One region of the Clostridium sp. CS1-1 genome, then DNA from elsewhere that is predicted to be linked to it. Evidence: riboswitches for the same ligand, from Rfam matches in the RefSeq annotation. Region 1 holds a riboswitch; each other region holds the start of a gene.

Region 1 (8,133 bases):
ACGAAAATTATTTAGCTTTGTTGCATATGCTGCATCTCCTGTTGCTAAGACAACGTGAGTATACTCCTTTAATAAGTCCTCATATCCGTATTCGGAGTGAGATATTATCTTCAACTTCAACTGCCTTGCCAGTTGACTTTCAAAGGACTCCTCATGCCTTCCTCTTAAGTTTGAATAACCTAAATTGCCGTGAAGGAGTGCCTGAGCACTAGGTCCATATACTGTTAATTTTCTAATTTTGTCTATTGGTTTTAAATCTATACCATATTTATCGCTAAAATATTCGAGACAATTATTTATAGGTCTATTCGATATATGAAATAATGCTTCAGCATTTATAAATCTATCTCCAGGCATACGCCGCTTTTCAAAAACAGTTGACTCTATTCCATTCTTCTCTAATATAATTGCACAGCATAATCCTGACAATCCTGCTCCCATTATTGCAACTTTCATTTCCATGTATCCCTTCCAACATGTTTTTCAATTAATTACTTACCCTATCAATCTCTGCTGCTAATTTACTGATAAGGTCGGAAACCTCAAAGCCACCTCTTGCACTAATCATTTCTACCGTAGCAACACTCCCCATTGTTTTTAAAATCATAGGTGACTGTAGCTTTTGATACTTAGGACTTAAGGATACCAAGAAATCTTTTAAAAATGGATATTCTTTTATTAAATCTCCTATTTTTGTATCTTTATTCATATTATATTTATTGTTATCCTGTATAGATTCTTCTTGCTTATTATCCTTAGATGAATTATCATCTTTCCAAGATATAAGTCTCTGACTACCAGATAAACTTCTAATGTGACTGGCATCCTGCATCATTTCAAGAACACCTTTGAAATTACCTTCTTCATCTCTTATTGCAATGTAAATTATGTAAATGAACTTTCCTTCAATTTCAAGCCAGAATTCAGCCTCATCATGCTCACCATTTCTAAAGGCATTAATAATTTTTTCTACGGTATCAACACTTTCTTTTGGATGACAGTTCTTAACTTCTCTACCTATAACTCCAGCGCTTCTTGGAAAAACTCTGTGTTTCGTATCACTATAGAATTTAACGAGGTTGTTCTCATCAGCATAGGATAAGTCTATAGGCAAATGCTTGAAAATCAAGTTTATTTGGTTTAAAGTAAGAAGGCCTTGACTAACCTTTAAAACTTCATTATCTTTCGAAGAAGAAGTTACCCCATGCTTTTGAAGAACACTTGCAAGATCTTTTAAAAGATCTACATTTAAGTTTAAATTATTCGTTGTAAAATCACTAGTTTTGCTTAGATCTTTGCTTTTATATGCTGGCGGATTATCTATTAAACAATATCCAATTTCATCATCGCCTATTCTCATTTCAGTAAAGTCTTCATCAGTTAACAACTCAATTGAAGTAGGAAATAAAATTTCATTTTCCTTCATCATCATATCCCTTATCATTTCGATTACCTCAGGTTGAACAGCTAAGAATTCCTTATCATTATCCTCTTCTAATAGATCCCTTGATCTTTTTATAATATCTTTTATATCATTATCCAATGTCCACATTATTTTTGATGGTTTATCAAAACCCTTCCTCTCAAGAGCAGCAAAAAGTTGATTTTGTTTTCTACTAAAATGAATATTTATTTGACTTAGTTTATCATACAATTCTAACCATTGATTCTTTATAAATCCTTTGTCAAGTAATTCTTCCATTAATGAAAGAACTTTACCAAGTTCTATAGTTTCTTGTTGATATGTATTTATTGGATGCCCCTTTGGAAGCTTTAATTCAGTTGAAACAAGAATTCCTTCGAAAATACTTAAAAGTTCATTCATCCTTTCTGTTAGCAGCTCATCACTAATACCATAAGAATGTAGATGTTGTTCACCTACTGCAAACTCCTCAGCAGTGATTTTCTCAAAAGAGTCTCTAGCCCTTTTTTTAGCTTCATCCAAAGAAATTTTATTGTTAAGAAAATCTACTTCAATATCAATCATTTTCTTAATTCTCGTATTATTAACAGTTAGATGATTATTCATTTTGATATCATTAAACTTTGTTGAAGGAAAAAAATAAACATGATACTCGTCATCATTAACCTTCTCTATATATTTATCAAACCCTTTGCTTTCCATCATTTTGTACATAGGGAATGGTTCAAAATCCTTGATAACGTGTATCCCTTCACCAGGACCTAATGTCTCTAAAACTTTTGTGACACAATCCCTAAAACTTTCATGTTCCCCTCTACCATCAATAGTTATATAAACAATATCTTTTTTCATACAAATACTCCTTTCCTTAATAAAAGATCAGAATTATTTATTCAAAATATTTGAGCGAAAATAATTCTTGTTACCAAACATATAATATAACACTTAATTTTAATATTGCATTTAATCTCAATTACTATACTAGTAAATAAAAATTTGCAAACCAAATTATAAACTTTTACTGCTAATTCCACACATGACAAATAGGTGCAGAGTAACTAAAACACCTATTTTAGTTACTATACACCTATTTACAGATAAAACTAATGTATTAAAAGTTCAAATACAAGTTTCTTATCTTTTCAGTATCTTCACAATAAGGATACTTTCCATTAAGGCAACCTAAGCATAACTTCCTATTTTCCATACATTCTAAAAATCCATTAATACTGATGTATCTTAAGCTATCTACTCCAATGTGCTCTCTTATATCTTCTAAACTTTTATAGCTAGCTATAAGCTCATCTTTATTACTAGTATTAATTCCTAAAAAACAGCAATGCTTAATTGGAGGAGATGCAATTCTAAAGTGTATTTCTTTTGCACCACTTTGCCTTAAACACTCAGCAATTCTTCTAGTGGTAGTTCCTCTAACTATCGAATCATCAACTATAACCACTCTTTTTCCTTCTACCTCTTCACTTAGTAAAGTTAGCTTTAGTGAAACAACATTTTCTCTTACCTCTTTAGAAGGCTGTATAAAACTTCTTCCTAAGTACTTGTTTCTAATCAATCCTATTGCATATGGAATACCAGAAGCTTTAGCATATCCAATAGCTGAAGGTATACCAGAGTCAGGTACTCCGATTACAATATCAGCAGAAACAGGACATTCTTCATATAACTTTTCTCCGAATAAAACTCTTGATTTATACACACCTACTCCATCAATAACACTGTCTTCTCTTGCAAAATATATGTACTCAAAAGCACATGTAGCATAATCACAGTTAGAGGAAAACTTAATTTCTTTAATTCCATCTTTGTTTATAATGACCATTTCTCCTGGTTCAACATCTCTTATAAACTTTCCTCCAAGAGAAGTTAATGCACAGCTTTCAGAACAAATAACATATGCTTCATCTAACTTTCCAATGCACAGAGGTCTTATTCCATCAGGATCCCTAACTCCAATCAAGCTATCCTCAGTTAACAATACAAAGGAATATGCACCTTTTAAAGGCCTTAATCCATTGATAATTGTATTGACATCAGTTTCTCTGTTTAGATTTTCTCCTATAAGCTTTAAAATAACCTCTGAGTCTGTAGTAGTTTTAAAGTTTATCCCCAATCTACTTAATTGTTCTTTTATTTCATCAGCGTTAAGCAAATTCCCGTTATGAGCAATTGCAACTTGTCTAGAGTTAAACTCTTGTAAAATAGGCTGAGCGTTATCTTTATTACTATCTCCTGTAGTGGAATACCTAACATGTCCTATTCCTATTTGCCCAAAAGTATTTATCAGATTTTCTTTACTAAAAACTTCAGAAACTAGCCCAATACTCTTATGGCACTTTATTGTATTTCCATCAGAAAATGCAATCCCTGCACTCTCCTGTCCCCTATGCTGTAGTGCATAAAGTCCATGATAGATTATCTTACCTATATTTATGTCTTCCCTTGAGAAAACTCCAAATACACCGCACTCTTCTTTAAGCTTATCTTCTGAACCTAAACAAATGCCCAATCTTCCAATAGCAGATTTAATCATTTAGTCATCATCTCTTAAAATATTTAGGTTTTTGCCACTCATTACTTTATTCATATTTCTAGCAGCACACATTTTTCCACACATTGTGCATGTATGCTCATCCTCTGGCATTGACTCTTCTCTATATCTTCTTGCTTTTTCAGGGTCTATAGCTAAACTAAACATCTTTTCCCAATCTGATCTAGCTTCACTCATAGCGTTATCCCAATCTCTTGCACCTTTAATTCCTTTTGCTATATCTCCAGCATGTGCTGCAATCTTTGTTGCAATAATTCCTTCTCTCACATCTTCTAAAGTTGGAAGCCTTAAATGCTCAGCTGGTGTTACATAGCATAGGAAATCTGCCCCTGAAGCAGCTGCTATTGCTCCACCAATTGCAGAAGTAATATGATCATAACCTGGAGCTATATCTGTAACTAAAGGTCCTAACACATAAAAAGGTGCGTTGTGGCATAGTTTTTTTTCAAGCTTCATATTAGCTGCTATTTCATCCATGCTCATATGACCAGGTCCTTCTACCATAACTTGTACATTTCTTTCCCAAGCTCTTTTTGTTAGCTCTCCAAGTATCATTAGCTCTTTTATTTGGCTCGCATCGGAAGAATCTGCTATACAACCTGGACGACAAGCATCACCTAAACTTATAGTTACATCGTATTTTTCACATATATCTAGAACTTTATCATAATGTTCGAAGAATGGATTCTCTTTACCAGTTAGTTCCATCCAAGCATACATTAAAGCTCCTCCTTTAGATACTATGTTAGTTAGTCTTTTATTTCTTTTGAATACTGCTGCAGTTTCCCTATTGATTCCTGCATGAATAGTCATGAAGTCTACTCCATTTTGTGCATGTTTTTCAATTACGTTTAATAAGTCATCTGCAGTTAAATCAGTTAACTCTCTATCATAAAAACCTACTGCATCATAAATAGGTACTGTTCCAATCATTGCTGATGATACCTCTACAAGTTTTTTTCTAAATTCTTCTGTTTTACCAAAGCAGCTTAAATCCATTATAGCCTCAACTTTCATGTCTATTGATAATCTAACTTTTTCTAATTCATCATCTATACTATTACAATCTTTTGAAACACCTAAATTTACGTTAATTTTTGTTCTAAGTCCTTCACCTACACCTTCTGGACTTAAAGATATATGATTTTTATTAGCAGGTATTGCAACTCTACCCTCTGCTACAAGTTCCATTAATTTATTTACTTCCATATTCTCTTTTTTTGCTACTATTTCTATCTCTTTTGTAACTATACCTTTTCTAGCCGCATCCATTTGTGTTGTGTAATTCATATTCTCTATCTCCTTTATAATTTTTTTAAAATAGAGTAACACTAGATAAAATAAAAAAGGAAGCTAATATAAGCTCCCTCATAAACACTTCATTAATAGAAAATACAATATTAGAAATTCGCATTTTTATTAACTATATAAAGTACTTCCCTACGTTGGTATGATCCAAATCAGGTTATGAGGGTCAGAACTAGTAGTTCTATCTCAGCCCATCACATGGGCACCCCTAGTGTTATTCAATTTTGATTACATGAAAATTATAGCATAATTGTTATTGTTCTGCAATGTATAAATATAAGCTTAGCCGATGATTATTAAATCTTTAATTATTTTACTCTTCTATCCTTGGCTTTTCAGGTGCACAGCCAGGTTTTTTAACCTCAGAAACCATGGAAAGCTTAGTGAGATAATAGCATTCTTCTCTGTACATATGGTCAGTCATTAAAGGCTTTAAGTCTCCTAATAACTTTTTTTCTAAAATTAGCTTTTCCAAATCCTTAAGGAATTTTTTAAAAGTATTCATTTCCTCTTCTGCATCTTCATTAAGTTTGCTTAAAGCTGGAAACTTAAATAGCCCTGTTCTCATGTATCCTTTCATTTCAAGAGACTTTTGATGTAGCTTATCAAAGCTTTTTCGAAATTTCATACTCTTTTTAATAAACTCTTGTTCTGCCATATCAAGAGAGCTTGCTATCGAAGCAGCATGACCTGACCCGTCCAGTAACCATAATTTATGATAATGTACTGGATTCAATAAATAAGGTTGCTTGTTCATAATACAATAAAGAATAAATAAGTACTCTTCCACCTCGTTAACCATATGATTTATAAAAGTTGGGGGTAGATTAATTTTTATTTTACCGATTAAATGCTCTTTAATAAGATATAGTTTAAAAGAACGTATTTGACAAGCTGCATTATACGCTAAGTTATTTAACTTATTTAACTCCTCGGTACTGAGATCCATTCTAGCATTATTCAAAAGATTGTCAAATAAGTTCTTAAAATAATTCGCCTTTTGTATATTACTATTTTCTTCTGGAGATAAAGCTCCTAAAATAAATCTTGAATGATCTCCTAAAACCTGAAGCCAAAAACGATGTTCAAACAATGTCTGACTTTTCAAATCATTGATTTTCAAAATATGCCTCCTAAAAAAAGTTCCTCAGTATATCATATTATGCAATCAATTTAAATGTGTTCCATTTTTTTCATTTAGCAAAATGCTACTTGGATTCCTTCCATATCTGGCTCTAACAAAACTACTCTCCATTGATCTTCGAAATTATTTAAAAAGTTTTTAACTTCTCTTTCAAATTTTTCTTCATCCTTAGGTTCTACTACCGCCATAAGAGTTGAACCTGAACCACTTATAAACTCGCCTATAGCACCAATTTCTCTAGCCTTATCTAGTATTATTTCTGCATTCTTGATTAAATTTTTTCTATATGGTTGATGTATTCTATCACCAAAGCAAGTTCTAAGCTTATCAAACTCTCCATTACTTAATGCACTTATAAGCATTGCAGACCTTGATATATTAAAAATACAGTCTTCCTTTAAGTAACTCTGTGGAAGCACTCCTCTAGACATAGCCGTGCTTACTTGGAAATCTGGTATCATAGCTGCAAATTTCAATTGATAAGGCAACTTTACCTTTGAATAGCTAACCTTCTCGCCTTCCTGAAGCGAAACTACCATCCCCCCAACTGCTGCAGGAACTATGTTGTCTGGATGCCCTTCAATTTCTGTAGCTATTTCTATTATTCTATCCATAGACATAACATTTCCCATAATGGCATTAGCTGCAGCAACTCCTCCCACTATACAAGCTGCACTGCTTCCAAGTCCCCTACAAATCGGTATATCACATTTTGAAACATTTATATAAAAGCCTTCATATCTATAGTCAAACATGTTAAGTGTTCTTATCATGCTAGTATATATTAAATTTTCTCTATAATCATCTTTACTTTTTTCTCCATTATTAAAAATTTCAGTTTCCCCACTCTTCTCTTGAACTTCTATTTCGTTATATAGTTTTAAAGCCATCCCTAAGGTATCAAATCCTGGCCCCATATTAGCAGTTGTAGCAGGTATTCTAACTTTTATCATTAAACTTTCCTCCTTCCTTAATGTACAAGTCTATTTTATTAGTTTCTTCATCCTTAAATACGTAATTTTGAGTGAAACCCTATAGCATAAAAACAAAAATTCCCTTTAACTATTCACTCCTAATTCTTAACTTCTAACTTATTTACTCATTATTTCTCTTTCTATAATTCCAAAATCGCAAGGCAAGGTCACTATATCTCCACCAGCATTTACAGCAATGTCAGGATCTTTAAGTCCATTTCCTGTAAGTATACATACAACTTTACTACCTCTTTGAACTCTTCCTTCTTTATAAAGCTTATATAAGCCCGCCACAGATATACATGAAGCAGGTTCAGCAAATATTCCTTCTAAACTGGATAATAACTTATAACCTTCTAGTATCTTTTCATCACTTATTTTATCAATAATTCCCTTTGATTCTACTAAAGCTGTCACTGCTTTTCTCCAGCTCGCAGGGTTACCAATTCTTATTGCTGTTGCAATAGTTTCAGGATTTTCTATAATTTTATTATTAACTATAGGAGCCGCTCCCTCTGCCTGAAAACCTATCATCTTTGGTAAACTATCTATTTTGCCTCTATCTTTGTACTCTCTAAACCCCTTCCAATAGGCAGTTATATTACCTGCATTCCCTACTGGTATTGATACGTAATCTGGAATCCCTCCAAGTTGTTCGCATAGTTCAAAGGCAGCAGTTTTTTGTCCTTCTATTCTATAAGGGTTTATAGAGTTT
Region 2 (8,133 bases), 1.9 Mb from region 1:
ATTGCTTCTATAGTATTAATCATAGAAAGTTTCATTAAAACTGACTTGTATAATAGTAAATTCGCACTAGGGGCTGCGATAGCTGCTTTACTTCTTCTAATTGTAACCTTTATTATGGTGAAAAAGGGGAATACAACAATTGCAATGATAACAAATGGATTTGTAATAGCGCTTGGAGTTGGATCATTATTTTTAGGTATGTTTCCGAGGGTTATGGTCTCTAGTATAAAGCCAGAGTATAGTCTTACAATTTATAATGCAGTATCTAGCCCATACACGTTATCACTCATGTCAAAAATAGCTTTGGTTTTAGTGCCCATCGTGTTAGCTTATCAGATTTGGACTTATTGGATATTTAGGAAGAGAGTAAAAGCAGATGAGTTAGAGTATTAAGAAGAATACTTAATTATGATAAACATAAGGCAAGTAGAGAATGAAAACCTTTGTCTAAAAAATTTTAGATAAAGATAATGGGAGACTTTAGATGTTATTTTCTAAGCATAATAAAAGATGCCAATACTTCAAAGGTATTGGCATCTTATTATAGATATTACGCTTCTAAACATTCAGATAAACATTCTTCAATAACATCTTGAGTAATTATAAATATTTCTTCAGTTTTCATTAAAGTACCTCCTACTAATTCTCATAGAAACTAAGCAACAAGGTAGTATATGCTAATAAGAAAGCATTTAGTACAATAATTAAATAAAATTAAAAAGTTAGGGATTAAACTAGAAGATGTAAATTGAAGGTTCTAAGAATTGAAGGTTAGAAGATTCGTTGATATTCTAATTCTATATAACTCTAATATTTTGAAACAATTGTAATCTTGCAAATTGTACCTTGCAATTGTTCTATAAAAACTTATTTCGACTTAACTATCTAATTATAATCCATTACTTTAAATAACACAATATATTCTTATTGGTATTTATGTTTAATTTTAACATTTTCTATGTAAGCATAAAATATAGAAGCCCGTTATAGATAGGCATCTATAACAGGTTAATTATAGGTTTTGCTATAAAGAGCATTAAGTACTTTAGTTTCAGAGCGTGATGTCATATCTTTTACGATATCTAGATGTGCTTGTGATACCTCAGGGAATACTGATAATATTGTATCTATAACATAATCTATATTGTTGTCATTTAATATTTTTGCACTTCCTTCTTCGTCAGCAATCATACCTTCACCACTTAAAGAATCAAATATAGTATTAATAATCGGAGCCTTCATCACTTGGTTGGTTTCATTACATTTGTCTGTAAAATACAATACGTTATCAATAACTAAAAATTGTCCATATGCATATTCCTTTTGAGTGGTAGCTGAGTTATCCTCAGAAGGACAGTCATATTGCTTATGTTCTACATGTTTGAGATCTAGTCTATAGCTGTCTTCTTTTCTTGTTAGAACACATCCAATTTCAAGTTCTAACAACTTTTCTTTCATGTGATCAGAGAAATTTTCTCCAAATTCAGTAATAAACATCTTCATTGATATTGTTTTTTTCATTTTATAATTTTTTTTCACTATAAAATTCTCCTTTTTATTATATTATTTTCTTCTATGGTCGTTGGTATGCAGTTAAAGTTCTATAAGATAAAAAACCACCTTTATGAAGGTGGTACGTAATTCCTATTTATTATATTAGTATATCATAATAATCACAAATTAACAAAGTTTTTGAATTTATTTATAAGTTTAGGCCTCCAAGGTTGTATATATTACCAATCAGGGCCCTTGGAAGCTTTAATGCTTTACTTATTTTTGCGACTAACAGTTTTATCAGTTTTTCCGCTAGCTTCGTTTAATGCATCAAAAGTAGCGGTTTCTTCTCTATAAGCAAGAGCTTTATTGATTTTTATATTTTCAGTCATTTTTCTTTTTCTCATATTGTTATCTCCTTTCATATATAAGAGTTGTAAGCATTCAACAATTACATCTATAGTGTTTGCAGATTATTTTTCAATATGTCTGGTGTTTTTTACATTCTTCTATTAAAAATTTTGATCCTTAGTTTATTCCTGAGTAAAATGGTTATTGATATATTTTCAAAAATTAAATAATATAGAAAGTAGAAGTGAAGATTTTACTTATTTTTCCTTGTAAAACAATTTAAAAATATAATAAAATTAAAATGACAGCTATTTTAATTAGCATTTATAAAAAGCTTTTTTGATAACTATATGTATTGAAGTTTCGCTTTACAATAAAAGTTTTTTGTATATTGCGGTTTAAGTAAATAATTTGGGGGGATATCAGTGGAAAGTATAAATGATATTATTAAACTCACAGCAGAGTTTATAGAAAACACACCTTACAATAAAGTGGAAGAGTTAAAGGGATTAAAAATTTTCGATACACCTTTAATAGGCATTGCAACTACAGAGGATCCATTATTTTTAAAGTTAAAGGAAGAAGAGGTTATAGGGGTAGATTATATGACGCCTATAGAGTGGATGCCAGAGGCAAAGGCGGTTATATCTTATTTTCTTCCTTTTACCGAGGATGTAAGAAAGGCAAACCGTATAACAAAAGATTTACCTGCTTTAGAGTGGCTATATGGTAGAGTTGAGGGAGAAAAGGTAAATAACGAACTTCGAAAGTTTTTAGTACAAGTAATAAAAGACTTAGGAGGAGAAGCTTTAGCTCCTGCATTAGACACTAGATTTGTTTCCAAAGATTTCAAGAGTAATTGGTCGGAGAGACACACGGCTTATATAGCAGGAATTGGTACCTTCGGCTTAAGTAAATCCTTAATAACAGAAAAGGGTTCCGCGGGAAGAATAGGAAGTGTAATTGTAAATATGGCTTTTGAACCTACTGAAAGAAAGTACAGTGGTTTATATGATTATTGCAGTAACTGCGGTGCTTGTATTCATAGATGTCCTGTAAAAGCGATAGATGAAAATGGGAAAAAACATGAACCTTGTGATGAATTTTTAACAAATGTAACTAAAAAGCGCTTTGCGCCGCGTTATGGTTGTGGAAAGTGTCAAACAGCAGTTCCTTGTGAAGCAAGAATTCCGATTACGAGAAATTCTACAATAACAAAATAGCACTGGTGACTTCACCAGTGCTATTTTGTTAATTAAAAAATCAAAGATTATGGGAGAGGTAAAAATGATTATAGATGCACACACTCATTTGGATCACTATAGTGAAAAAGATTTAAGGAGAGCAATAAAAGAAATAAATAAAAATAAAATACTAAGCATAGCAAATGCTATGGATGTAGAGTCATATATGAAAAATAAACAAATATCCAATATGAGTCCGTACATAATTTCTACTTTTGGAATACATCCTTGGAAAGCTAAAGGTTATGAGAAGGATCTTCAAGAACTCATACCTTATATAGAGGAAACAAAAATAATAGGTGAGATAGGACTTGACTTTTTCTGGGTAGAAGATAAAGAAAGCTTTGAAGCACAAAGGAAGGTATTTGAATTTTTTCTAAGTGAAGCTAAAAGGCTAGATAAGGTTATAAATATTCACACCAAAGGCGCTGAGGAGGAAGTTTTAAATTTGCTAGATAAATACTCCCTAAATAGAGTAATAGTTCATTGGTATTCAGGACCCAAAGATATTTTACTCAAAATGATGGAGAGAGAGTATTATTTTACAATAAGTTCTGAACTCCACTATTCGGATACTATAAGGGAGATAGCAAAACTTATACCCCTAAATAGAATATTTGTAGAGACTGACGGCCCAGGTGGAGAGGAATGGCTAAGCAGAAGTATGGGGATGCCAACTCTAACTAAACAGATAATGACAAGTTTATGCAAAATGCATAAGATTACTTTTAAAGAATTAGAAGAACAGATGTACAGTAACTTTATAAATTTAGTTGGTTCAAAAATGTTAATAGATTTAGAGAGTAACTGGAAAGATAGATAAATGTTAAATATAAATTTGTCAATCAAAAGCTGACATAAAACGCACACTGTTAATACTTTCTTTTGCGATAAAATTTGGTATAATTTAATAGAATAAATAACTTTAAGAAATAACTATTTTAAGGAGTGACTTAAATGATACGTAATTATAAGGACTATTTACCTAAAATACACGATAATGGCTTTGTAGCAGAAAGTGCGGAAATTATAGGAAAAGTAATCTTAGAAGAGGAAAGTAGTATATGGTTTGGTGCTGTACTTAGAGGAGATTGTAATTCTATACATATAGGAAAAGGATCTAATATTCAAGATAATTGCACAGTACATGTAGGTGAGGAGAATACTGTAGAAATAGGCGAATATGTTACTGTTGGACATAATGCAATTATACATGGATGCAAAATTGGAGATAATTGCTTAATAGGTATGGGATCTATTATTTTAAATGGTGCAGAGGTAGGAGAAGAAACAATAGTAGGTGCAGGAAGTCTTGTAACTGCTGGAAAAAAGATACCTTCAGGAGTTCTATGCATGGGATCTCCAGCAAAAGTTATTCGTGAATTAACTGAAAAAGAGAGAGAGCATATCAGAGAGTCTGCAAAATTTTATTTAGACGAATCTAAAGAGTATAAAAATAGCAAATAAAGTGCAAGCAGAAAACCCAAATATCCGATTTGGTGCAAATTTCTTTCATAGAGTGCGAGGGAGTATTAGAGCGGGTAGCCATCAGATAAATAAAAACTATTAGACTGAGTAATCATTTTATTAGAATTGTCAGTGTTAACGTAAAGTTAAGGAGGATGGCCTAACACCCGAAAGGTTTGACATATTTATTTATAAAATGATATACTTATTAATGTTAAAAGGTCTTATTATAATAAACAAACTGGGGGAGGCAATAGTATTGTCTGAGAGGAAGCTATAGGTTTCGACCCTTATAACCTGAATTGGATAATGCCAACGGAGGGAATATAGTTAAAGTTTAATTTTGCTATTTTAACCCTTTTCCGCAATTGGAGAAGGGTTTTGTGTATTTGAGTGATAACGAGCTTTGAATATGTAATTAGTAACATCTTTATAACAATGATTGTATTTAATATAGTAGTAGCTAATGGCGAATAACAAAGTAAACATAAAACTATTTTTCTAAAGATATTATAGGATGTGTAAAGAATGAAAGCTAATAATAAATTAATAAATAGAACTATATCTGCTATTTTTCAGTTGGTACTCATATTCATATGGCAGATAGTGGTGGACAAAGGTGGAATACCAAAGTACATACTTCCCTCGCCAAAGGATATATTAATTACTCTCTTTGAGGTAATGCCTAATTTGAAACCTCATATTTATGCAACTTTGCAGGAAGCTCTCTTAGGTTTCTTACTTTCCGTAGTTTTTGCAGTTATACTTTCCGTACTAATGGATAGCATAAAAATAATAAAAAGTTGTTTGTATCCAATACTCGTTGTTTCCCAAACCATACCAACCATAGCCTTAGCACCAATATTTATTATTTGGTTTGGTTTTGGAATGACTCCAAAAGTTATAGTTGTTATTATGATGTGTTTTTTCCCTGTAGTTATTAGCCTTGTAGATGGACTAGAATCTGTCGATACAGATATGCTTAGCCTTATGGATATAATGAAGGCTACCAGACTCCAGAAATTTGTTTACGTCAAATTCCCTAGTGCATTAAGTTCATTTTTTTCTGGACTTAGGATTGCTGCTACTTATAGTATAATGGGGGCAGTAGTAGGCGAGTGGCTTGGTGGAGAAAAAGGTTTAGGAATTTTTATGGTAAGAGCGAAGAATGCGTATGCTTTAGATAAAATATTTGCGGCTATAATTGTAATAATAATACTAAGTTTAGCATTATTCGGATTTATGTATGTACTTCAATATATTTTTATGCCGTGGCAGAGAAAAGTTAAAGAAAGAAAATAATTTTATGGAGGTAAGTTTTATTATGAAAGGAAAAAGAATCCTAACAATCATAACATCATGTTTATTGACTGCTTCTATTTTTGCGGGATGTTCTTCAGCGAATAAAGCCCCACAAAATAGTACTGCAGATAAGAAAGAACTAACTAAAGTAAAGGTGATACTTGACTGGACGCCTAATACTAATCATACGGGCTTATATGTAGCTAAAGATAAGGGGTATTACAAAGAGGAAGGTTTGGATGTGGAAATAATTCAACCTTCTGAAGGAGCAGTTGGAAATCTGATAGCAGCTGGAAAGGGAGATTTTGGAGTAAGTTACCAAGAAGACTTAACTTATGCTAGAACATCAGATACTCCTCTTCCGATAAAAGCAATAGCAGCTATAATCCAACACAATACTTCGGGCTTTGCAGCTCCTAAAAATAAAAATATAAAGACTGTAAAAGATTTTGAAGGAAAGACTTATGGTGGCTTCGGATCACCTTCTGAGAATGCTGTGTTAGAAGCAATTATGAAAAAAGAGGGTGCCGACTTTGGTAAGCTTAAAATAGTAAATATGGGTGAGCAGGACTTCTTCGCAGCAACAAAAGGCAATATTGATTTTGCTTGGATATATGAAGGATGGACAGGAATTGATGCAAAGCTTAAAAACATACCAATTGATTACATAGAATTAAGAAAGTTAAACCCAGATTTAGATTACTATACTCCTATATTGATAGCTAATGAAGATACTTTAAAAAATAAACCTGATTTAGCTAAAAAGTTTCTAAAGGCTACAACAAAGGGTTATGAATTTGCTATGGATAAACCAGAGGAAGCAGCTGATATCTTAGTTAAGAATGCTCCAGAGATAGATAAAAATCTAGCACTAGAAAGTCAAAAATACTTAAAGAATAAATATAAAGAAGATGCTGCAAGATGGGGAGAAATGAAGGCTACCGTTTGGGATAACTACACAAAATTCCTTCGCAGTAAGAATTTGATTAATAAGGATATGAAAGCGGAAGATGCATTTACTAATGATTTTCTTCCATCTAAATAATTTTAAAAGAGTAGAATAAATATTATAGATAATCTAATTATATGAAATTGGACTTGGATTAGGTGGGTGGGTAAACTCACCTAATTTTTCATTAATATAACTAATGAACATAATGTGATAGCAGTAGAATAAATGAAAATGCATTTAGTAAAGGGAGATAGATTGTTTTGAATAACAATAATATGGGAAAACTTGTACTTAAAAATGTATCTAAAACTTTTGATGGCGATACAATACTTAAGGATATAAGCTTTGAAGTGAAGGAAGGGGAGTTTGTAACTCTTCTTGGACCAAGCGGAAGTGGTAAAAGTACTATCTTGAATGTAATATCAGGAATATTAAAAGCGGACTCTGGAGAAGCAAAGGTATCAGGAGAAATAAGTTATATGCATCAAAAGGATCTTCTTCTTCCTTGGAAGAAAGTAATAGACAATGTAGCACTTCCACTTTATATTAAAGGTAAAAATAAAGTGGAGGGAAGAAAAGAGGTCTTACAATACTTTGAACCATATGGATTAAAAGGATATGAATTTAAGTATCCTTTTCAGCTATCTGGTGGTATGAGACAAAGAGCAGCATTCTTGAGGACTTATATGACTTCAAGCAATATTATGCTTTTGGATGAACCTTTCGGTGCTTTAGATGCCATTACGAGAAGTAAGATGCAAAACTGGCTTTTAAATGTTATTAAAGATTTAAAAAGTACTATATTATTTATAACTCATGATATAGAAGAAGCTATTTATCTTTCTGATAAAATATACATTTTATCAGATAAACCAGCTTTTATAAAAGGTGAGGTGGTTGTAGACTTACCTAAAGATAGAACTAAGGACATTATAACTTCCGATAAGTTTGTTGAAATAAAGAAGCAAATATTGAATTTAATGTAGGATTTTAGATGTATTAGAGCGGGTAGTCATCGAATAAAAACAAAGTAAAAACATCACTATGGGTTACCAGAGTGATGTTTTTGCAATAAATTGATAAAAAGATTGTGTAAAAATGACTTCAATTACAATTTCAACTTTGAATATCAATGCTTTTTCATTTAAGCAATTTACCAATAAATAATAGGTTAATTACAGATAGTAAGATTAAAAACTATTTAATTTTAATGAGTATATAAAACTCAAGTCCTTTAGAATCAATGTCTTGTGAGGAGTGGTTACTTTGTCCTGATATACTTAAGAACACAAATTTCACTTTCACTTTTTCGTTTTCATCAAC
Region 3 (8,133 bases), 400 kb from region 1:
TTTTTATTCAATTTATTGATTTAAATTGTATCATCGTTTTGCTATACTGTCAACAACTTTTATATTTTACTCATAGATTTATACAAATTAGGCATTTTTCTTGTAAATTAGCAATATAACAAGAAATTCTTACGTTTAGTTCTTTCAATCTTTAAATTATATTCTAAACTCTATGACATCATTACAATTTTATCTATTTTCTTTCAAAGATAATTCAGTTACCGCATTTAATAAATCACTGTAAGACATATTTACGGCCTTTGCCCCTTTAGGAAATAGACTATTTTTAGTCATACCTGGTAAAGTATTAAGCTCAAGTAAATAAGGAACTCCATTCTTTATTATCATATCTACTCTTACATATACACTGCACTTTAATACCTTCCAGCATTTTAATGCCATTTCTTCAATTTGCTTTTGCAAACCTTCTTCAAATTGCACTACTATCTCATCGGCTCCACCATCAGCATATTTTGCTGTGTAATCAAAGAAATCAGAATTAGTTTTAGGTTTAATAGCAATTATAGCTATCATTTTTCCATCTAACATGCAGCAAGTTATTTCGTCTCCTTTTATATACTTTTCAATCATAACTTCCTTGTCATAATCTAACGCTAGTCTTACTGCATTTTCTACATCTTCTCTTTTCTTAATTAAATTTGTAGCTACACTAGAGCCTCCACTATTAGGCTTTATAAAGACAGGATAACCCATTTTGTCTATAAAATCATAATCTATTTCATCCACACTGCTTACACATAGCCAATCTGCAGTATTTACGCCCTCATATCTTAAAATCTTTTTAGTTATATCCTTATCCATACAAATACCACTTGTAAGAGGCCCACATCCTGAATATGGAATATCCATTGTTTCAAGTACTGCTTGTATCATACCATCTTCACCAAACTTACCATGAAGAGCAATAAATGCAAAATCTATGTCTTTAGCTTTTTCCATTACATCATCTTTTTTATCTATAACTATAGGTACAACCTCATATTTATCCTTGTTAAAGTATTTCACTATTTCTTTTCCTGAATTTAAGGATACTTCTCTTTCTGAGGATACTCCTCCCATAATAACTCCTATTTTCATATTCATTCCTCCATACATATTATTTATTCTTCTTAATTATATTGTATTCATATGCCAAAATAAATGAAGTACCACTTCATCTCTATTTTACTGCATATGTGGTTTTATTTATTTGATGACTACCCGTTCTAATACTACCTCACACAATGTGAAAGCGATTTCTAAAAATATAACATAACTAAACTAGAAAGCTACTTAAGCTTTTCCTCACCTATTATAACACTATTGAAAGATAAAATTAGTAAAAGCTAAACACAATTAACATCAAATTATAGATTCATACAAAAAAACTAGCATTTACTACTAATACTTAGCATAAAGTGGATTACATTTAAATATATAGTAATTTTAACTGTTGCACTTTTGTATAAATATACTAAAATGAAAGATGTAATAATTCAATAAATTTTTGTGGGGGTGCCAAACGGCTGAGAAGAGTTATCTCTAACCCTTTGAACCTGATCCAGTTAACACTGGCGTAGGGAAGCAAGCTCAATATAGCACTTTGTATTTTTGGTGTATTGCTTTTCTGCAATACACCTTTTTGGTTTACCCACATATGAAAATAGGAGTGATTCGCATGAAAAAAGTATTAACAATTGCTGGTTCTGATAGTTGTGGTGGAGCAGGCATACAAGCAGACTTAAAAACAATGAGTTCTCTTGGTGTTTATGGAATGAGTGTAATTACTGCAATTACTGCTCAAAATACTGTTGGTGTCCAAGATGTTATGGATGTTTCAAATAAACTTATAGATGCACAAATAAGAGCTATATATGATGATATCAATGTAGATGCTGTAAAAATAGGAATGGTATCTAATAGTGAAACTATAAGTATAATTAAAACTCTCCTTAAAGAATATAACGCTAAAAACATAGTGTTAGATCCAGTTATGGTTTCAAAAAGTGGGTATTTTCTATTGAAACCGGAAGCGGAAAAAGCAATACAAGATCTTGTATCTATCGCTAGTATTGTTACCCCAAACATTCCTGAAGCAGAGGTTTTGACTGGAATGAAAATAGAAAATGAGGAACATATGAAGGAAGCTGCATTAAAAATAAAAACACTTGGTGCTAAGAATGTATTAGTAAAAGGCGGCCATAGATGTAATGATGCTAATGATATACTACTTTGCGGAGAAAATTTCGTAACCCTAAAAGGACATAGGATAGAAACACAGAATACTCATGGCACAGGTTGCACTTTATCTTCAGCTATAGCATCTCACTTAGCTAAAGGCTGCAGCGTAGAAGAAGCTGTTACTCTATCAAAGGAATATATTACTAAAGCGATAGAAAATTCCTTCTCTATTGGACATGGCGTAGGTCCAGTCGGCCATTTTGTAGAGGTTTATAAGAAAGCAGGTGTTTCATTTGAATAAGATAAAAAACTCATCAATGTTCCTTCTATGGGCAGGTGCAGCTATTTCAATAGCTGAGATATATACAGGTGGTCTTATCGCCCCTCTTGGCCTAACTAAGGGACTAGTTGCAATTATACTCGGACATATTATAGGAACAACATTTCTAACTTTAGGAGGGTATATATCTTTTAAAGATAAGAAGAATGCAATGGGTAAGGTTAAGGATTCTCTAGGTGAATACGGCGGAAAAATAGTTGCATTTTTAAATGTACTTCAGCTTATAGGCTGGTCAACAATTATGATTATCCAAAGTGGACGTGCCTTAAATGGTCTTCTCCCTATGTCTAACACTTTAGGAATAATTGTAACTGGTATTGTAGTTTTCGTGTGGTCTTATTTCTTTAATAATCACTCAAAGAAGATAAATGATATTTCGGTTCTACTACTTATAATTTTATGCTTTATGTTATTCTTCTCTTTCAATACATCAAAGCAGGTATTAGGACAAGATAGTATAAGCTTTGTAACTGCTTTAGAAATATCCATATCAATGCCTATTTCCTGGCTTCCTTTAATTGGCGACTATACTAAGAACGGCGAAAACAGAAAAGGCGTATTAAATGCTACATTTTGGGGATATTTCATAGGAAGCAGCTTAATGTACACATTAGGATTACTTATAAGTCTATATAGCGGACAAGATGTAATCGAATTTTTGTCGGGAAGTAGTATAAAATTAGCTCCAGTATTTATAATTCTCTTCTCAACAGTAACTACAACTTTTCTTGATATATATTCTGCAGTAGAGTCATCGAAGCAACTGTTTAAAATAAAAAATGATAATTTGCTTGTATTTATTTATACCATTTTATCAATGAGTATAGCTTTTATATTCCCTATTGAAAACTATCAGAACTTTCTTCTTACTATAGGAAGTATATTTGTACCTGTTTACACCGTAGTGTTTATCAGTTACTTTTTTCAGGAAGATTATAGCTCTAGAAAACTTAACTCTATAGGAATTATCACTGCACTTGTTGGTGTGATATTGTACAATTACTTTACTAAGATTTCCTTTGGAATCCCGACTCTATTTACATTTATAATTATATCTTTAATATATGTGTCAGCAGTAAAGTTTTTGTCTTCAAAAAAATCAACTCCGATTAGTAATTCACAATAATGTTAAGTATCTATAAATTTTATATGTAATTTAGTTGTTCTAGTTGAGTTTTTCTTCCGAGGTTCAACTAAAATAAAATATTAAATCATATTTAGGAGGCTAGCAACAGTCAATAAATACTTATAAAAGTTCGTAAATGTATCCAAAATTTAAAAATGAAGGTGAGGCATAAAAAATGACAAATACTATTAATGAAAAAGAAGAGTTATATCTAAGAGAGGTTTCTAATGTACTCTCAAACCTAAGAAATAGAGTACCTCTTGTTCAATGCATAACTAACTATGTAACAATAAATGACTGTGCTAATATCCTTTTATCCTATGGTGCATCTCCTGCTATGTGTGAAGCTTATGATGAAGTCTTTGACTTTACAAAAATATCTTCTGCACTTTATATAAATGTAGGTACTTTAACTAAGGAACAAGAAGAGGCTTCAGTACTTGCAAGTATATCCGCAAAAGTAAATAATGTGCCAGTAGTCTTGGATCCAGTAGCTTGCGCTGCTATTCCAAGAAAACTTTCTGTAATAAATAGAATTTTAGAACTTGGAAGAGTTGATGTTATAAAAGGAAACGTAGGCGAAATAAAATTCTTAGCTGGAGTTGATTCAGAAGTTCGTGGAGTTGATTCATTGGATAGCGGTGAAGGTGCCTTGGAGGCTTGTATAAAATTAGCTCAAAAACATAATTGTGTGGTTGCTGCAACTGGAAAAGAGGACTATATAACTGATGGAACTCGCAGTGCGATTATTAAAAATGGTACAGAGATGCTAACTAAGATTACTGGTGCTGGTTGTATGGTTGGTGCCCTTTGTGGTGGAACTGCAGGAGCATCAGAAGATAAGTTTATATCTACTGTAACAGCAGTACTTTCAATGAATTTAGCTGGCGAAGAAGCTTACGAGATAGCTAAATTCCCTGGAAGTTTTAGAGTGAAGCTAATTGACTGTATTTATACATTAACAGAAGAAAAACTAATGAAAGAAGGAAGAATAATATGGAGATAGACTACAGCTTATATCTTATAACTGATAGAAGCTTTCTAAGTGGAAGAAACTTAAAAACTGTAGTAGAAGAATCTATACTTGGAGGAGTTACGATAATTCAAGTTAGAGAAAAAGATATCTCTACAAGAGAGTTTTATAGGGTAGCCTTAGATGTAAAAGAAGTAACCGATTATTACAAAATTCCACTTATAATTAATGATAGAATAGATATTGCTCAAGCTATTAATGCTGATGGAGTTCACCTTGGACAAGATGATATGCCTATAAAGATTGCTAGAAAAATACTGGGTAATGATAAAATCATAGGGATATCCACCGGAACCTTAGACGAAGCTTTAGAAGCACAAAGAGATGGTGCAGACTATCTTGGCATTGGTGCTGTATTTTATACTGGAACAAAAAAAGATATAGATCCACCTATAGGCATAGAATACTTAAAGCATATTTATAATAATATAAATATCCCTGCTGTAGCAATAGGCGGCATAAATGAAAGAAACTTTAAAGAAGTACTCTCTACAGGTGTAGATGGAATTTCTGTTATATCTGCTATTTTAGGAAAGCAAGATATAAGATCTGCAGCTAAACTACTAAAAATATAATATACTTAGTCTTCATTTTTCTTATATAAGGGGACAGTTCACAATTTTTCTCATTAAATCAGTGAAAATTTGTGAGCTGTCCCCTATTTTACTTGGAATCATATGGAATTTTAACTCCACCTGATACTTATTAACAGAGTTCGTTGGGGTATTAAGGCAGGTGGTCATCGGATAAAATAAATATCTATAAACTAAATTTTACTACTTTACAAATTCACCATGCTAAAGTATAATAAGCATTGTAATCAAGCAAACAATTAATTAAATGGAGGTTTTAAAAATGAAAAAGAAATTTGGAATTTTAACTATAGCAGTACTATCACTTGGACTTTTACTTTCTGGTTGTGGAAATAGTAAGCAAGCAAATGGTGGCCAGGCTCAAGATAAGTCTTTAAGCGAAATCAAACAAAAAGGTGAATTCGTTGTAGGCCTAGATGATAGCTTCCCTCCAATGGGGTTTAAAGATGATAAAGGAGAAATTGTTGGATTCGATATAGACCTTGCAAAAGAAGTTGGTAAGAGAATGGGCGTAAAAGTTGTGTTTAAACCAGTTCAATGGGACGGTGTATTGCTAAGCTTAAATAACAAAGATATAGATGTTATTTGGAACGGTTTAACTATTACTCCAGAAAGGCAAAAGCAAATAGACTTCTCAAAAGTATATCTTCAAAATAAGCAAATAATAGTTGTAAAAAACGACTCTACAATAAAAGGTAAAAAAGATTTAGCTGGTAAAACAGTTGGTATCCAATTAGGCAGCAGTAGTGAGACTGCATTAACTTCTGATAAAGAGGTTTCAAATGGATTGAAGGAAACTAGAAAATATTCAAATAATACAGAGGCTTTAATGGACTTAAATCAAGGTCGTTTAGATGCAGTAGTTGTTGATGAAGTAGTTGGAAGATACTACATAGCAAAGAAACCAGGGCTATATAAAGTTCTTGATGAGGATTTTGGAAAAGAAGATTATGGTGTTGGTATAAGAAAAACTGATAAAGCATTTAAGGAAGAACTTGATAAAACTTTAGATGCAATGAAAGCTGATGGAACTGCAGATAAGATATCACAAAAATGGTTTGGCAAAGATATTGTTACAAAATAAAGTTAGGAAGTGATTTTAATGGCTGATCTTATGAACGTTACAGGATTTATACTAAAAGGAAGCATATTAACTATAGAATTATTTGCAATAGTTGCAGTTTTTTCAGTCCCCTTAGGAATGTTAGTAGCTATTGGTAAAAATTTAAAAATAAAACCTTTGAATGTTGTTCTAAGCTTTTATACTTGGGCTTTTAGAGGTACTCCTCTGCTACTACAACTTTTCTTCACATACTTTGGGCTTCCTGTAATAGGTATAAGATTATCACCATTAACTGCTGCCAGCTTAGCTTTTACAGTAAATTACGCAGCATACCTAGCTGAAACCTTTAGAGCTGGTATTGAGTCAGTTGATAAAGGACAGTTTGAGGCTGCTAAAGCACTTGGAATGAATTATAGACAGACAATGATAACAATAATACTTCCACAAGCAGCAAGGAATGTAATTCCCCCTGTTTGTAATGAAGCAATAAACCTTATAAAAGACACGGCATTAGTTGCAGCTATTGGTATTGGCGACTTGCTCAGAGCTGCTAAAGAAGTAGTAACTAGAGACTTCACCATCACACCATTTATAATAGCTGCTGCCATATACCTTTTAATTACATCATTATTGGTACTGATGTTTAGAAAGATTGAAAAGAAGTACTCATTTTAATAATCGAATATAGAAATGTAAATAATTAAAAATAACAAGTTCTGGCTATCTATTGCTAACTGAACTTGTTTTTTCTTTTCCATTTTCCTTATTAACGTTATCCAAACACTCTTTTAAGCATTCCTCAATAACATCCATTGGAATTTGAAAACCCTTGTTTTTATTCATAAATACTACCTCCTGTTTTTTAAAAGTTGATAATTTTTTAAAGTTCTCTTAATAATGACTTATTAAATACATTTTTTGTTATTTGAAACATTCCTTTAATATATCACATTTACAATTTTTTGTATACTAGAAGCATTTGACATATTATAATAATTTTTTCAAATTTGATATAACCTTTCTAAACATCCAATAATATTATATATATATATTCTCAATTCACATAAATGGTTCCATTGAATAATTTAGATAATAGAGTGAGGTGTTCATTATGAAGGCAGATGCTGTTTTTGAAGGTGGAGGTATGAGGGGCATAGGTATAGTAGGTGCCTTAACCTATATGGAATCTAAGGGCTATGAATGGGAAAGAGTTGCTGGAACTTCTGTTGGTGCTGTAATTGCTTCTCTCGTAGCAGCTGGTTATACAGCTAGAGAAATGAAAAAAATATTATCTGATATGGATTTTAGAGATTTCTTAGACAAAAATGGTCTCCAAAGGCTACCTGTTCTCGGAAAAGCTCTAGGATTTTTAGTGGAAAAAGGAATATACTCCGGTGACTATGTGGAGGAATGGATACACAAACTACTAAAGGCAAAAGGAGTAAGACGATTTAAAGACGTAACCTTCAATGGTGAATGCAAACTTAAAATAATAGCTGCAGACATAACACGGCGAAAAATTTTAATACTTCCAGATGACCTACCTGATTACGGAATAAACCCCATGAAATTTTCTATCGCTAAAGCTGTAAGAATGAGTATAAGCATTCCATTTTACTTTAAACCAGTAGAATTTGTGCATGCTGATGGAATAAGCTACGTGGTAGACGGAGCTGTTTGTTGCAACTTTCCTATAAATATATTTGACGTTCAGGGCACTCCTAGATGGCCTACTATAGGATTTAAATTTGACAGTCCGGAAATAAGTAATACAAAACAAGGCAAAACTGACCCCAT
Region 4 (8,133 bases), 1.6 Mb from region 1:
AAAGATGCACTTTCTATAAATCTTGTAACTATCCAAAGTTGAGTAGCTAGGTTTGCTGTATCTCCATAAAATATTCCCAGTCCCTTATATGCCAAGGTATGAAGTAAATTAAAGAAACCAGAAAATACAAATGAAATACCTAAAAAAGTGAAATAGCCACTATTTGATATCCTATACGTATTTATAGCAACTATTGATATGATAAAGGAAGATATCACACTAGCTAGTTCAATAAGCGTATGAAATAATAAATAATTTTTAAATCCTAAATATGTTACAATCATCACTAGAATAATTGCTAAGATTGCCTTCATAATAACTTCTGGATTAATTAATCTCTTACCTCTCCCCATTGTTTTAGTGTCCATCATAATCAACCCCGCCCCTCTTTATAAAATACCGATAAAGCTTAATTTATGCTTATATCCTAGTCCCAATAGTAAAGTTATTGTGGGAAAAAATATCAAGTATTATTAATTAAACAAATTTGATTTTAAGATTATTTGTTTAAAGACTTAGATATAAATAATATTTGAAAGATATGTATTTCATGAGACATTTACGTTAAATATATACATATAATTACTTACTATTAAGTAATTATTTTACTTTTTTCATATTATAACATCAATGTTTATTTTTTTCAAATTTATCGTAAGTCATTATTTTCTATAAAACGACTTATTCTGTTGGTAATTATTTAAGCAAGAGAGCTTAGCTCTCTTGCTTAAATTTAAATCTACATTCTTTAAACTATTGTAAAATAATACATTTAATATAAAATCCATTTATCATTCTATTTTCATAGCTAATGACATAATCGCTATACCAAATGCTCCTACTGTTAAAACCCCTTTAGAGTTCTCAGAATTTATTCCTCCAATCGCTATGGTAGGTATTTTAACACTTTTACAAATCCCTTGAACAAATTCTATTCCTCTTCCTTTTAATCCTGGTTTACAATCCGTTTCAAACACGTTCCCAGCTATTAAATAATTAGCTCCTAGCTTTTCTGCTTCAATTGCCTCTTCAATACCATGAACTGAAACCCCAATTATAAAATCAGCTGTTTTACTGTAATCTAATGAGCTCTCAAAGCTCTCCTTACTTTGTTGAAATTTTAGCCTTTCCTTCAGTACCATATTTTTAAAATTCTCAAATCCTGTATGAAAGCCATAAGCGCCTATTTCTCTTGCTACAAGCATATTACCATTAATAATTAGTGGAATATTAAACTTATCTGTTATCTTCTTTATTCTATATGCCATTTCTTTAAGTTCATCATAAGATAAATCCTTTTCTCTTAAAAATATCCCGCTAGCACCTTTTATAGCACATTTTTCTATTACATCATAAATTGTGCCCTTTGTTATCAGTTGTCTATTTGTAACAATATAGGTTTTATCTTTACCTTCAAATTCAAACATATCCTATATATTTCCCCTTCTATTATAAACATAACAGTCCTTCTTATTGCTTTTAATTCAAGCATGCTCAATAAACAGAGTTCTTGGCATCAGATGGAGTTTTAACTCCACCTGGTGCTTAGAAATCGTTATCCAGAGACGTAGCCGCTCTAATACTCCACCTTTGAGAAGGTGGAGTATTAGAGCGGGTAGTCGTCGGATAAATTTTCTTCCTTATATCTCTGGCTTTAGTGGACCCCAATCTTTTAAAACTGGGTTATATCCTTTTTTCATTATTGCTTGTCTAATTTCTTCAACACTTCTATCATCAGCAATATCAAATTGTTCTTGCCCTTTATCTTCAGCAGAATGCCCGCCTATTTCAGTTGAAACTCCCGCAGACATTTTTGTAGCGCATATTGGAATAAAATTATCTCTAAATTCCGCTCCTTCTCTAGTAGTGATATTAATTCCAACTCTTTGTAGAAATATTTTATAGGCTAATGCGACTTGTACTATATTTTTATCGCTTACCTCGTAAATATCTACAAAACTTCCCGCATGAGGCCTTATTCTCGGAATGCCCATAGAAATCTCCACCGAAGGATACTCATTCTCTATATATGCTGCATGTATACCTGAAAAAAATGCTTCACTTCTCCATTTGTAAAGTCCAAGTAATGCACTTATACCTAGTGAATGGACTTTTGCTCTGCAAGCTCTTTCTGGTGTCTCTAATCTATATCGATAATTTTTTTTAGGTCCGCTGAGATGAACTTTGTCATATACTTCTTCATTGTATGTTTCTTGATAAATTGTAAGGCTATCCACTCCAGCCTCTATAAGCTCTGCATATTCATTTTCTTCTAAAGGATATATCTCAATGCATATTGATGTAAAATACTTCTTTAGTATTTTTATACATTCCTTTATATACGATATAGGAGAATGGTACCCAGACTCTCCAGTTAAGACTATTATATGCTTAAGACCTGTTGCAGCTATAGCCTGTGCTTCTTTTTCTACTTCCTCGAAGGTAAGTTTTTTTCTATCAATTTTATTTTTAACATTGTATCCGCAGTAAGTACATTCATTCTCACAATAGTTTGCAAGGTATATTGGAGTATAAAGAACTATACTTTTCCCAAAATTTCTAACAGTAATATCCCTAGCTTTTTGTGCCATAGCTTCTAAATATTTTTCAGCTTTTGGAGATAATAATGCCAAGAAGTCCTCCTCATTTATTCTATCCTTTGCTAAAGCCATTTCAATTTGATTTTCTGTTATATTTTCAAAGTAATTATCAAAATTAAAAGTATCATATTCTTTTATCTTATTATAAAAACTCATTTATTCCACTTCCTATCTTAAAAATCCAGTAAGAGGTGATGATGCTTCAGCATATTGTCTTTGCACTCCTAATTTTGAGAAATAAGCCTTTCTACCAGCTTGTACAGCCAAAGAAAATGCCTCTGCCATAAGTATTGGATCTCCTGCTGTAGCTATTGCTGTATTAACAAGCACTGCATCAGCTCCCATTTCCATAGCCTCTGCTGCCTCAGATGGCTTACCTATACCTGCATCTACTACTATTGGTAACTTTATCTCATCAATTAGAATTCTTGTCATTTCCTTAGTTCTTATTCCTCTATTTGTGCCAATTGGAGAGCCTAAAGGCATAACCGCTGCTGCACCAGCATCTACTAACCTTCTTGCATCCATTAAATCTGGGTTCATGTATGGAAGAACTACAAATCCTTCCTTAGCTAAAACTTCTGTTGCCTTTATAGTCTCTAAGTTATCTGGCAGAAGATATTTGTTATCAGATATTACCTCGATTTTTACCCAATTACCACAGCCAGCTGCTCTTCCCAATCTTGCAATTCTTATAGCTTCCTCTGCATTTCTAGCACCTGAAGTGTTTGGAAGTAAAGTAACATTCTTATCTATAAAATTTAATATGTTATCATCCTTAGAATTTAAATCAACTCTTCTTAACGCCACGGTAATAACCTGTGATCTGGAACTCTCCAAAACCTTTGGTATTAATTCATTAGTTGAATACTTTCCTGTCCCCACAAATAATCTACTATTTAACTCTGTACCACCTATTATTAATTTATCCATTATTAAACCCTCCGTAATATTTTATATAATACTTCCAACTCATTAAAAAATGACTTCTTTAGCCCTTTCATAATTCCTAATGTATTTCTATTGAACTTTGCGTATGAATTCTTTACATCTTATTCTTCTCCTAGTATTATTCTCAAAACTGCATTTGCTTGATGATTCGCTGCAATGGCAACTCTAGGCGCCATTAGTCCACAGCCTGGCTTGGCCTCATTTTCTCCATCACCAATTAGATAAAAATTATCTTTTATTTTTCTTGTAACAATTGAATTACTTGGGAAATATCCTGCCATTCCTGAAGCTGATACAATTTTTTTATCTTCCATTTTACTTAGAACTTCATTAACCAACACTGCTTTACATATTGGATTATCAAAGGCCTCAACTACTATGTCTACATCTTTAAAAATGTTATGTATATTAGTCTCATCTAAAAACACATCTCTCTTTTCAACTTTTACAAATGGATTACAATCTTTTATTAATTGTTCAAGAGCATCTGTCTTTTTCATTCCCAAGTGCTTTATAAAATACTGCTGCCTATTTAAATTACTTGGCTCTACAACATCAAAATCTACCAAAAGTAACCTCCCTATTCCAATTCTCGCTAATGAAATTGCTACGTTTGATCCAAGTCCACCTAGACCAGCTATACCAACACTACATTTTTTTATTTTTTCATGTACATAGGGTGTGTGCCTCGATAAAAGCATAGCCTCCATGTCTTCTTCCTCTGGTATCTCACCTCTTTTTATAAAAACCAAGTTATCGTTTTCCTTTAATTGGCAATCTTCTTTTATAATAAAACCGTTATATATAACTATATCAGCATCCTTTTTTATAATATTCTTTAACTCAAGGGCAGTGATACCTTTTTCCACCTCTTGTTTTCTTTCGTTTATATAGATATTCATTTTAGCCGCCTCCAACAAATCTGATTATCTCAACTTTTGATTCAGTTCTTAGTTTTTTGGTAGAAAATTCATCCTTATCAATTATTTTTAAATCCGCTTCAACTACTACTTTTTGTATGTCGAGTTCTAACTTCTCGAGCATTTCACGAACTGTGATTCCATCCTCAAAATTCATATTTTCTCCGTTTATAATCATATTATGTTCCTCCTCTCTAAAACCAAAATAAAAAGGGAAGCATTAAAATGCTTCCCTCATATCCTAACAGGATATATCCTTATATAGTTTAATAAATAGATAGTTTAATAAATAATTATACATCTAAGTAGTTTTTATGCATTCAAATGCTTCTAAATACAATTACTCTAAATATATAACGTGATAATAGACTATCTGACTTCTTTCCCTACGTTGGCATTATCCAAATCAGGTTATGAGGGTAAGGAATAACATTCCACTCTCAGCCTATTATTACAGGCTCCCCTAAATCATTAAATTGTTATTGGCTTTAATTTGAATTTACCACAAACTAATACTAAAGTCAACTAACACAGTTCATAGAAAAAGTGGACTATTTTTACATCTTCATAAAATCTACATACACTTAAGTTAAAATATAATTATTTTACGCACTTTATTCTGTTTTCCTTCACTCTAAAATATTTATGAGTTTTAAGATTTTAGCACTGCTATCTAATCCGATAATGATACATTCCCTTTTATCTTGCTATTTACTCCATTTAAGAATTGGAGTTCTTGCTGCTTTAACTTCATCCAATCTCTTTACAATAGTATTATTAGGAGCTGACTTAACTAGTTCAGGATCATTACCTGCCTCCTCAGCAATTTTAATCATGACATTGACGAACTCGTCAAGTGTCTCAAGTGCCTCTGTTTCAGTTGGCTCTATCATAAGCGCCTCATGCACAATTAGTGGAAAATAAATTGTTGGAGGATGATATCCATAATCAAGCAATCTCTTTGCTACATCTAAAGTTGTTACATGATTTTCTTCACCTTTTAGACCACCTAGTACAAACTCATGTTTGCAAATATCATCTATAGGTAAATTGTAATACTCTTTTAGTTTTACTCTTAGGTAGTTCGCATTTAATACCGCCGTTTCACTTGCCTTTTTTAACCCTTCTGCACCCATAGTTAATATATATGTGAATGCTCTAACCATAACTCCGAAGTTACCGTAAAAGCTTTTCACTTTTCCTATGGAATAAGGTCTATCATAATCTAAATAATATACTTCTCTATTCTTTGATATCACTGGCTTTGGTAAAAATTCTACTAAATCTTTTTTAACACCTATAGGTCCACTTCCTGGCCCTCCGCCGCCATGTGGAGTGGAAAATGTTTTGTGTAAATTTAAATGGCATACATCAAAGCCCATATCTCCCGGCCTTGTTTTGCCCATAATAGCATTCATATTAGCTCCATCATAATAGAGCAATCCTCCTACTTCATGAACAAGTTTTGCTATTTCTATAATATTTTTTTCAAATAGCCCTAATGTACTAGGGTTAGTCAACATTAATCCAGCTATTTCATCATTTAGAACAGCTTTTAAACTCTCTATATCTACTGCTCCAGTGGTTTCTGACTTTACTTCTATAACTTCAAAACCTGCTACTGATGCAGATGCAGGATTTGTACCATGAGCTGAATCAGGAACTATAATTTTTTTTCTTTTAAAGTCTCCTCTTTTTTCATGATATGCCTTAATAATCATAAGACCTGATAACTCCCCATGAGCTCCTGCGGCTGGTTGAAGAGATACACTTTCAAACCCAGCTATCTCTCCAAGTTTTTCACCAAGCTCATACATTAGTTTTAAAGCACCTTGTACAGTATCCTCTGGTTGATATGGATGAAGTCCTGTAAACTTAGGTATAGCTGCCATATCTTCATTGATTTTAGGATTATATTTCATTGTACAAGATCCAAGTGGATAAAATCCTGTATCGACGCCATAGTTTTTATTTGAAATAGCTGTAAAATGCCTTACCACATCTACTTCACTAACCTCAGGTAGCCCTAGCTCCTTTTTAGTTAATAACTCCTCTGGAATTAATTTTTCTATAGATGTTACAGGTACGTCACAGCTTGGGAGGGTATATGCTATTCTTCCATCTTTAGAAACTTCAAAAATAAGCTTGTTATAGTCTTTCATTATTTAATCCCCTCCAATATAGCTACTAATTTATCAATTTCATCTCTTGTCCTCTTTTCAGTAACACAAAGAAGCATCGATTTTGCGTACAGAGGGTATTCTTTATCCATCTCATATCCACCAAGTATTTTATTTTCTGAGAGTACCTTATTTACATATTGAACTTCACTTTCTGAAGAAATTACAAATTCCTTAAAGAACGGCTTATTAAATAGCGGCTTATACTTTCCACTCTTCGTTATCTGATCAAAAGCATAATGAGATTTTTGTATGCACTGTTCAGCAACTTCCTTTATTCCCTTCTTTCCTAGAGTTGTCAAGTATATTAATGCAGTTAGAGCATTAAGCGCCTGATTTGAACAAATATTCGAAGAAGCTTTTTCTCTTCTTATGTGTTGCTCTCTTGCTTGTAAAGTTAAAACAAATGCTCTCTTTCCTTCTTTATCTGTAGTTTCCCCAACAATTCTACCAGGTATTTTTCTAAGATGTTTTTTAGTTGTAGCAAGGAATCCTAAGTAAGGTCCTCCATAATTTAAATTATTTCCAAGAGATTGGCCATCACCTATAGCTATATCTGCTCCGCATTCTCCTGGATTTTTTAATATTCCCAGTGAAATAGGATCACAAGATACAATTAATAATGATTTGTTTTGATGAACGAGTTTTTCTATTTCTGATAACTCTTCAACTACTCCAAAGAAATTTGGTGTTTGAACTATAAAAGCTGCCACATCCTTATTTAATTCAGCTTTAAGTTTTTCTATATGGGTAGCTCCATCTAATTCATCAATTTCTATCACATTTTGATTTTTAAACCTACAATAAGTTTTTAAAACCTTTCTTGTTTCTGGATGAACACCCTTAGAAATAATAACACTCTTTCTTTTTGTTGCATCAACAGCCATTTGTACTGCTTCCACACAAGCTGTTGCTCCATCATACATTGAAGCATTAGCTGCATCCATTCCAGTAAGATTAGATATCATGGTTTGATACTCAAATATTGCCTGTAGTGTTCCTTGACTTATCTCTGCTTGATAAGGAGTATAAGCTGTATAGAACTCTGACCTTGATACCAAATGTTTAATTATTGAAGGTATATAATGGTCATAAGCTCCAGCACCTAGGAAGCAAACTAACTCCTCACAACTTTTATTTGAATTAGCTAGTTTATTAATATAAGATTGAACTTCAAGTTCTGACATACTATTATTTATATTTAATCTTCTATTTAAACGAACTTCCTTAGGGATATCTTCAAACAAATCATCTATCCCATTAACCCCTATGGTCTTTAGCATTAATTCTTGATCCTCTATTGTTAATGGTATATAGGTCTGCATACTATTCCTCCTTACCACATATTTTTTTATATTGTTCAGCATTTAATAATGTTTCAAGTTCTGACTTATCAGTAAGTTCAACAGCTATCATCCAATTTTTATAAGCATCTTCATTAACCGACTCTGGATCATCTATTAGCTCCTCATTTATTCGAAG

Evidence for each region. Region 1 has a riboswitch for thiamine pyrophosphate ahead of thiC (phosphomethylpyrimidine synthase ThiC). Riboswitches for the same ligand answer to the same signal wherever they lie in the genome.
Region 2: linked by a shared signal. The riboswitch ahead of AC0N0V_RS15250 (ABC transporter permease) and the one ahead of thiC (phosphomethylpyrimidine synthase ThiC) in region 1 are both predicted to bind thiamine pyrophosphate.
Region 3: linked by a shared signal. The riboswitch ahead of thiD (bifunctional hydroxymethylpyrimidine kinase/phosphomethylpyrimidine kinase) and the one ahead of thiC (phosphomethylpyrimidine synthase ThiC) in region 1 are both predicted to bind thiamine pyrophosphate.
Region 4: linked by a shared signal. The riboswitch ahead of thiS (sulfur carrier protein ThiS) and the one ahead of thiC (phosphomethylpyrimidine synthase ThiC) in region 1 are both predicted to bind thiamine pyrophosphate.

The regions. Positions count from the first base shown of each region.
Region 1 is NZ_CM148680.1:1,339,500-1,347,632, reverse strand. It holds gene AC0N0V_RS06065 (NAD(P)/FAD-dependent oxidoreductase) at 1-462, opposite strand, end outside; gene AC0N0V_RS06060 (PAS domain-containing protein) at 488-2,275, opposite strand; gene purF (amidophosphoribosyltransferase) at 2,535-3,974, opposite strand; gene thiC (phosphomethylpyrimidine synthase ThiC) at 3,975-5,282, opposite strand; TPP riboswitch at 5,413-5,520, opposite strand; gene AC0N0V_RS06045 (DUF2935 domain-containing protein) at 5,614-6,423, opposite strand; gene thrB (homoserine kinase) at 6,498-7,397, opposite strand; gene thrC (threonine synthase) at 7,536-8,133, opposite strand, start outside.
Region 2 is NZ_CM148680.1:3,275,408-3,283,540, reverse strand. It holds gene cydB (cytochrome d ubiquinol oxidase subunit II) at 1-393, shown strand, start outside; gene AC0N0V_RS15275 (hypothetical protein) at 1,009-1,539, opposite strand; gene AC0N0V_RS15270 (hypothetical protein) at 1,767-1,901, opposite strand; gene AC0N0V_RS15265 (4Fe-4S binding protein) at 2,271-3,068, shown strand; gene AC0N0V_RS15260 (TatD family hydrolase) at 3,133-3,912, shown strand; gene AC0N0V_RS15255 (gamma carbonic anhydrase family protein) at 4,047-4,556, shown strand; TPP riboswitch at 4,790-4,897, shown strand; gene AC0N0V_RS15250 (ABC transporter permease) at 5,085-5,858, shown strand; gene AC0N0V_RS15245 (ABC transporter substrate-binding protein) at 5,881-6,903, shown strand; gene AC0N0V_RS15240 (ABC transporter ATP-binding protein) at 7,086-7,796, shown strand; gene AC0N0V_RS15235 (DUF4153 domain-containing protein) at 8,008-8,133, opposite strand, start outside.
Region 3 is NZ_CM148680.1:936,563-944,695, reverse strand. It holds gene AC0N0V_RS04190 (D-alanine--D-alanine ligase) at 190-1,098, opposite strand; TPP riboswitch at 1,502-1,601, shown strand; gene thiD (bifunctional hydroxymethylpyrimidine kinase/phosphomethylpyrimidine kinase) at 1,679-2,482, shown strand; gene cytX (putative hydroxymethylpyrimidine transporter CytX) at 2,475-3,647, shown strand; gene thiM (hydroxyethylthiazole kinase) at 3,823-4,653, shown strand; gene thiE (thiamine phosphate synthase) at 4,644-5,255, shown strand; gene AC0N0V_RS04165 (amino acid ABC transporter substrate-binding protein) at 5,536-6,357, shown strand; gene AC0N0V_RS04160 (amino acid ABC transporter permease) at 6,376-7,011, shown strand; gene AC0N0V_RS04155 (hypothetical protein) at 7,057-7,179, opposite strand; gene AC0N0V_RS04150 (patatin-like phospholipase family protein) at 7,448-8,133, shown strand, end outside.
Region 4 is NZ_CM148680.1:2,926,662-2,934,794, forward strand. It holds gene AC0N0V_RS13725 (MASE3 domain-containing sensor histidine kinase) at 1-371, opposite strand, end outside; gene AC0N0V_RS13730 (thiamine phosphate synthase) at 792-1,427, opposite strand; gene thiH (2-iminoacetate synthase ThiH) at 1,641-2,756, opposite strand; gene AC0N0V_RS13740 (thiazole synthase) at 2,769-3,533, opposite strand; gene thiF (sulfur carrier protein ThiS adenylyltransferase ThiF) at 3,653-4,453, opposite strand; gene thiS (sulfur carrier protein ThiS) at 4,455-4,649, opposite strand; TPP riboswitch at 4,838-4,946, opposite strand; gene gcvPB (aminomethyl-transferring glycine dehydrogenase subunit GcvPB) at 5,179-6,633, opposite strand; gene gcvPA (aminomethyl-transferring glycine dehydrogenase subunit GcvPA) at 6,633-7,976, opposite strand; gene gcvH (glycine cleavage system protein GcvH) at 7,978-8,133, opposite strand, start outside.